Ciceribacter thiooxidans: one gene and its partner. The protein of the gene in region 1 interacts with the protein of each later gene in a pairwise test. Links are inferred from orthologs where the notes say so. Each region holds a gene or a part of one and is shown in the gene's direction. Other genes may lie near its edges.

Region 1 (3,610 bases):
CTCGCCGAACACCCTCTGACCACGGGCAATCGCCGAGCGGATCACGTCAGCCGGAAAGGTCTTCGATACCGCGACGAGCTGCACTGAATCCGGCTCACGACCTGCCCTTCTCGCCGCCGAAGCGACTCGATCCACCACCCCGTCTAGCTGCTCTGTGACTGTCATTTCTGTCCTTCCGGTCAATCGACTCACGGCCGATATAATCACCCTTGGTGCGTCCCTGAAGCAAGCCGCTTCGATCGCAACCTGCAGCGGCGTATCCGGCGGAGCTTTCCGCCACCGAAGTGCCCGGAAAACTTGACGCTTGGCCGGTTTCGTGGTGAAGGTCACGCCGACTCTCCTTGATTTTCCGGAAATGCGACAAATGGCTACCGAACGTTACAATCCGCGCGACGCCGAACCTCGTTGGCAGGCGAAATGGTCCGAAGCTGGCGTTTTCGTCACGGACAACAACGACAAGCGCGAGAAATATTACGTGCTAGAGATGTTCCCGTATCCATCGGGACGCATTCACATGGGCCATGTGCGCAACTACGCCATGGGCGATGTTGTCGCCCGCTACAAGCGCGCTCGCGGTTACAACGTCCTGCATCCGATGGGATGGGATGCGTTCGGCATGCCGGCCGAGAACGCGGCAATGCAGAACAAGGTTCATCCGAAGGACTGGACCTATCAGAATATCGCGACGATGCGCGGCCAGCTGAAGTCGATGGGTCTTTCGCTGGACTGGTCCCGTGAATTCGCGACCTGCGACGTCGAATACTACCATCGCCAGCAGTATCTGTTCCTCGACATGATGGAAAAGGGTCTGGTTTACCGCAAGCAGTCGAAGGTCAACTGGGATCCGGTCGACCAGACCGTGCTCGCCAACGAGCAGGTGATCGAAGGCCGCGGCTGGCGTTCTGGTGCTCTCGTCGAACAGCGCGAACTGACGCAGTGGTTCTTCAAGATCACCGACTTCAGCCAGGACCTGCTTGATGCGCTCGACACGCTCGACCAGTGGCCGGAAAAAGTGCGTTTGATGCAGAAGAACTGGATCGGACGTTCGGAAGGCCTGACGCTTCGCTGGGAGATCGCCGGCGCGGCTCCGGACGGGCATTCCGAGATCACGGTCTACACCACACGGCCCGACACGCTGTTCGGCGCTTCCTTCCTGGCAATTGCGGCCGATCACCCCCTGGCCAGGGCCGTCGCCGAAGGCAATGCCGAGATCGCCGCCTTCTGCGAGGAATGCCGCCGGGCCGGCACCTCGCTCGCCGCGCTGGAGACGGCCGAGAAGAAGGGGGTCGATACCGGTATCAAGGTTCGCCATCCCTTCGATCCCGCCTGGGAACTGCCGGTTTACGTCGCCAATTTCGTGCTGATGGAATACGGCACCGGCGCGATCTTCGGATGCCCGTCCGGCGACCAACGTGACCTCGACTTCGCCCGCAAGTATGATCTGCCGGTCGTGCCGGTGGTTATGCCGAAGGACGGCGACGCTACGACCTTCACGGTCGGCGACACCGCCTATGACGGTGACGGCGTGATGATCAATTCGCGCTTTCTCAATGGTCTCGACACGGAGGTCGCCTTCAAGGTGGTGGCAGACCGCCTGTCTTCTACCATGCTGGGCAATTCACCGCAGGGCGAACGCAAGGTGCAGTTCCGCCTGCGCGACTGGGGCATTTCACGCCAGCGCTATTGGGGTTGCCCGATTCCGGTCATCCACTGCGACGACTGCGGTGTCGTATCAGTGCCAAAGAAGGACCTGCCGGTCAGACTGCCGGACGACGTCGCCTTCGACGTCCCTGGCAATCCGCTCGATCGCCATCCGACCTGGCGCCATGTGGCCTGCCCGAAATGCGGGAAGGATGCCCGGCGCGAGACCGACACTATGGATACCTTCGTCGATTCGAGTTGGTATTTCGCCCGCTTTACGGCACCGCACGAGGACCTGCCGACCGTTCCGGCGATCGCCGACCACTGGCTGCCGGTCGACCAGTATATCGGCGGTATCGAACACGCGATCCTGCACCTGCTCTATTCGCGCTTCTTCACCCGAGCAATGCGCGAGACCGGTCACGTGAACCTCAGCGAACCCTTCAAGGGCCTGTTCACCCAGGGTATGGTGGTGCACGAAACCTATAAGCTCGGCTCCGGCGCACAGGGCCAGTGGGTGGCGCCGGCCGACATCCGCGTCGAAGAGGTCGATGGCATCCGTCGCGCCGTTCTGATCGCCACCGGCGAAGAGGTCACGATTGGTTCAATCGAAAAGATGTCCAAGTCGAAGAAGAACGTGGTCGACCCGGACGACATCATCGCCTCCTACGGGGCCGATACCGCGCGCTTCTTTGTGCTTTCAGATTCGCCGCCCGATCGCGACGTCATCTGGTCGGAATCGGGGGTGGAAGGCGCACATCGTTTTGTACAACGAGCATGGCGTCTGATTTCCGAAGCTTCCGAGCAAATGAGCGAGTGTAACGCGAATCCGGCTAAGGAAGGCGACGGGCTCGCCATATCGCAAATCGCGCACAAGACCCTGAAGGCGGTTCAGGCCGACTACGACAAGCTCGCCTTCAATAAGGCTGTCGCACGCATCTACGAGTTCGTGAACGCGCTCGCAACCCCGCTGACGAGAGTAGCAGCCGGTGGTGCCGACAGGGCCTACCTAGCTGCGGTCAAGGACGCGGCGAACATCCTCGTCCACCTGATCGCTCCGATGACACCACACTTGGCAGAAGAGTGCTGGAGAGCGCTCGGCAATGCGGGCATGGTCGCCCAGGCGCCGTGGCCGACATACGATCCTGACCTGGTCACCGAGAACGAAATTGTCCTGCCGGTGCAGATCAACGGAAAGAAGCGCGCGGAATTGACAATCGCTCGCGAGGCGGATCAAATCTCGGTACAGAATGCGGTCCTCGCCCTGGATGCCGTCAAGGTCGCCTTGAACGGGCAGGCGCCGAAGAAGATCATCGTGGTACCTCAGAGGATCGTCAACATTGTCGTCTGAAAGCATCGCTCGTCAGATCCGGAGGATTTTGCTCGGCTTGAGCTTGGCTGTGGGGGTGGCTGGCTGTCAGGTTCGTCCGCTGCATGACGGAGTGCCTGGCAGGGCGGAAAACTTGGGGTCGATCGCCTACTCGCAGGCCGACAGCCGAGTCGGCCAGGAGGTCCGCAATCAATTGATATTTCTGACGGGAGGAGGTGCCGGAGAACCGGCGGCTCCGCAGTACACGGTCGATATGAAGGTCGAGTCGAGGACGATGGGAGTACTTCTCGAGCAATCTTCTGACGTTCCGAAAGCGGGACGGGTGATTGTTTCGGCCGATTATACGCTCACGCGGACCTCGGACGGGACGGTCCTGCGTGCCGGCCGTCGACAGATTGTTGCACCAGTCGACTATCCCGAGCAGGAGTTTGCCAAGCTGCGCGCGATACGCGATGCGGAAGACCGGGGTGCTCATCAGTTGGCCGAGCTTATCCGAGCCGATATCGCGACGATCATTGGGCGCTGAGCAATCGTGCGATGTCGGAGATAAAGTCAGGCGAGTTTGATAGTTTTCTCCAGAAATCGGCCAGGCATTACCGTCTCTTTGTGATCTACGGGCCCGATAGAGGGCTTGTTTCC
Region 2 (3,381 bases), 2.4 Mb from region 1 along the record:
ACGCCGCACCACCGATCCGACGAGAGCATGGTCGTCGCCTCCTACAATGTCCACAAATGCGTCGGCACCGACGGCCGCTTCGACCCCGAGCGGGTGATGGAAGTGATCCGCGAGATGGACCCGGACGTCATCGCGCTGCAGGAGGCGGACGAGCGGTTCGGCGAGCGTTCGGGCCTTCTGGACCTGCCGCGGCTCCGGCTGGAGATGGGGCTCACGCACATTCCGGTCCTGCACAAGCCGAGGTCCCACGGCTGGCGCGGCAATGTGCTGCTCTTCAAGGAAGGGGCGGTCAAGGACGTTCACCAGGTCGCGCTGCCGGGGCTGGAACCGCGCGGCGCCGTGGTCGCGGAGATCGATCTCCACCGCGGGCTCGGACTTCGCGTCATCGCCGCCCATCTCGGGCTCTTGCGCTGGGCGCGGCGACAGCAGGCGGACGTGATCGTCGACATCATGACGGAGCGGGAGGAAAAGCCGACGGTTCTGATGGGGGATTTCAACGAGTGGCGTCTCGGCGAGGGGTCCTCGCTCATGCGGTTCGAGCGGGCGTTCGGACCGCTTCCGCCGCCGGTGGCGAGCTATCCGGCGCGTCTGCCCGTCCTTGCCCTCGACCGGATCATGGCCAACCGGTCCGGGCTCGTCGCCGACATCACCGTGCACGACTCGCCGCTTGCCCGCGAGGCATCCGACCACCTGCCGATCACCGCCCGGATCGACATTTCGAAAGCGGTCGTCGACTGAGCGGAGATGTCTTTTCATTCGCGAGAATTCGGCTAATACCGGCAGGTCCCATTCTGGAGAGCGGCGATGGCGAATGACACGATTGCAGTCGAGGATCTGACCGAGGAGCAGGCGGCTGCCGAGCTGGCGCGGCTCGCGAAAGAGATCGCCCATCATGACGCGCTCTATCACGGCAAGGACCAGCCGGAGATCTCCGACGCCGCCTACGACGCGCTGAAGCTGCGCAACGATGCGATCGAGGCACGGTTCCCGGCGCTCGTGCGCGAAGACAGCCCGTCGCGGCGCGTCGGTTCGGCGCCCGCCGGCGCCTTCGCGCAGGTCGTCCATGCCCGGCCGATGCTGTCGCTCGACAACGTCTTCACCGACGAGGACGTCGCCGACTTCGTCGCCTCGGTCTACCGGTTTCTCGGCCGGCTGCCGGACGGTTCGATCGCCTTTACCGCCGAGCCGAAGATCGACGGCCTGTCGATGTCTATCCGCTACGAGAACCGCCGCCTGGTGACGGCGGCGACGCGCGGCGACGGCACCACCGGGGAGAACGTCACCGCGAACATCCTGACCATCCGCGAAATCCCGCGCGAGCTGCCGGCCGGCGCCCCGGACGTCGTCGAGGTTCGCGGCGAAGTTTACATGGCGAAGAGCGACTTCTTCGCGCTCAACGCGCAGATGGAAGCGGAAGGCAAGCAGACCTATGTCAATCCGCGCAACACCGCGTCCGGTTCGCTGCGGCAGCTCGACCCCAAGGTGACGGCAAGCCGCAAGCTGAAGTTCTTCGCCTATGCCTGGGGCGAGATGACCAATATGCCGGCGGAGACCCAGATGGGGATCGTCGAGACGTTCCGCGAATGGGGTTTTCCGGTCAATCCGCTGATGAAGCGGCTGCATTCGATCGAGGAGATCCTGGCGCACTACCGGGAAATCGGCCTCATGCGCGCGGACCTCGACTACGACATCGACGGCGTCGTCTACAAGGTCGACCGCTTCGACCTACAGGAGCGGCTCGGTTTCCGCTCGCGCTCGCCGCGCTGGGCGACCGCGCACAAATTCCCGGCGGAGCAGGCGCTGACACGGCTTCTCGGCATTGACATCCAGGTCGGACGAACGGGCGCACTGACCCCGGTCGCGCGGCTGGAGCCGATCACCGTCGGCGGCGTTGTCGTCACCAATGCCACCCTCCACAACGAGGACTACATCAAGGGGATCGGCAATTCCGGTGAGCCGATCCGCGAGGGTCGCGACATCCGCATCGGCGACACGGTGATCGTGCAGCGGGCGGGCGACGTCATCCCGCAGATCGTCGACGTTGTTCTCGACCGGCGGCCGGACGATGCCGTGTCTTACGAGTTTCCGCAGACCTGCCCGGTCTGCGGCAGCCATGCCGTGCGGGAGGTCAACGAGAAGACTGGCCGGATGGATTCCGTCCGCCGCTGCACCGGCGGCTTCGTCTGCAGCGCGCAGGCGAAGGAGCATTTGAAGCACTTCGTTTCGCGCAACGCTTTCGACATCGAGGGGCTCGGCACCAAGCAGGTCGATTTCTTCTTCGATTGCGGTGACCCGTCGCTGGAGATCAAGACCGCGCCGGATATCTTCACGCTCGAGCGGCGGCAGCAGGCGGCGCTGAACAAGCTGGAGAACCGCGACGGCTGGGGGCGCACGAGCGTCGGCAAGCTCTTCGAGGCGATCAACAGCCGGCGCGAAATCGCGCTCCACCGGCTGATCTTCGCCCTCGGCATCCGCCATGTCGGAGAGACGACGGCGAAGCTGCTGGCACGCTCCTACGGTACCTACGAAGCCTTCCAGCGCGCGATGCAGGATGCGGCGCCGATGCACGGCGATGCCTGGAACGAGCTCAACGCCATCGAAGGCATCGGCGAGGTGGTCGCGACCTCGATCGTCGAATTCTTCAAGGAGCCGCGCAATGTGGAGGTCGTTTCGCGCCTGCTCGAGGAGGTGACGCCGCTTGCCGCCGAGCTGCCGGTCGCAACCGGAAGTCCGGTCGCCGGCAAGACCGTCGTCTTCACCGGTTCGCTCGAAAAATTCACCCGTGACGAGGCGAAGGCGAGGGCGGAAAGCCTCGGCGCCAAGGTCGCCGGCTCGGTGTCGAAGAAGACCGACTATGTCGTCGCGGGGCCGGGCGCAGGTTCCAAGCTCGACAAGGCACGCGAGCTCGGCGTCGCGGTGATGGACGAGGACGAGTGGCTGGCCCTGATCGGGGGCTGACGGACACGGGTTTTCTGCGAACGGGTCGCGTCTTGCTGGCCCCGTGGCCGCTTCTGGTGTATAGGCCTGCCAGATTGCGGGCCAAGGGCGCGCGTGAGAAGGTTGATCCATCCGATGACAGCAATTGCCAGACGTTCCGAACTCCTGATGCCCGCCGGCTCGCTCGAGCGGTTGAAGGTCGCCGTGCTCTACGGAGCGGACGCCGTCTACATGGGCACGCCGGACATGTCGCTACGGACCAAGTCGCAGCTCTCGCTGGACGACGTGAAGGAGGGCATTCGCTTCGCCCATGAGCATGGCGTGCGCGTCTACCTGACGCTGAACCTCTTCACCCACAACAAGGATGTGCCGAAGGTCGCCGAGTACGTCGAGATCTTGAAGGATGTGCGGCCGGACGGCGTCATCGTCGCCGATCCCGGCGTC

What was found.
Region 2: the proteins of leuS (region 1) and ligA interact in binary tests that used the Escherichia coli proteins (3 or more experiments, as listed by UniProt). The link is inferred for Ciceribacter thiooxidans from one-to-one orthologs.

Annotation. Positions count from the first base shown.
Region 1 is NZ_CP059896.1:3,523,531-3,527,140, reverse strand. Bases 1-3,192 are described here. They hold leuS (leucine--tRNA ligase), read left to right. Parts: upstream 1-364; coding sequence 365-2,992; downstream 2,993-3,192. Other genes in these bases: H4I97_RS17450 (LPS assembly lipoprotein LptE), read left to right, coding at 2,982-3,192; H4I97_RS17460 (YggS family pyridoxal phosphate-dependent enzyme), read right to left, coding at 1-165. Outside these bases: more of H4I97_RS17450, read left to right, coding at 3,193-3,497; holA (DNA polymerase III subunit delta), read left to right, coding at 3,509-3,610.
Region 2 is NZ_CP059896.1:1,130,274-1,133,654, forward strand. What follows is about bases 419-3,381. They hold ligA (NAD-dependent DNA ligase LigA), read left to right. Parts: upstream 419-804; coding sequence 805-2,958; downstream 2,959-3,381. Other genes in these bases: H4I97_RS05280 (endonuclease/exonuclease/phosphatase family protein), read left to right, coding at 419-738; H4I97_RS05290 (U32 family peptidase), read left to right, coding at 3,073-3,381. Outside these bases: more of H4I97_RS05280, read left to right, coding at 1-418. UniProt on the Escherichia coli protein: DNA ligase that catalyzes the formation of phosphodiester linkages between 5'-phosphoryl and 3'-hydroxyl groups in double-stranded DNA using NAD as a coenzyme and as the energy source for the reaction.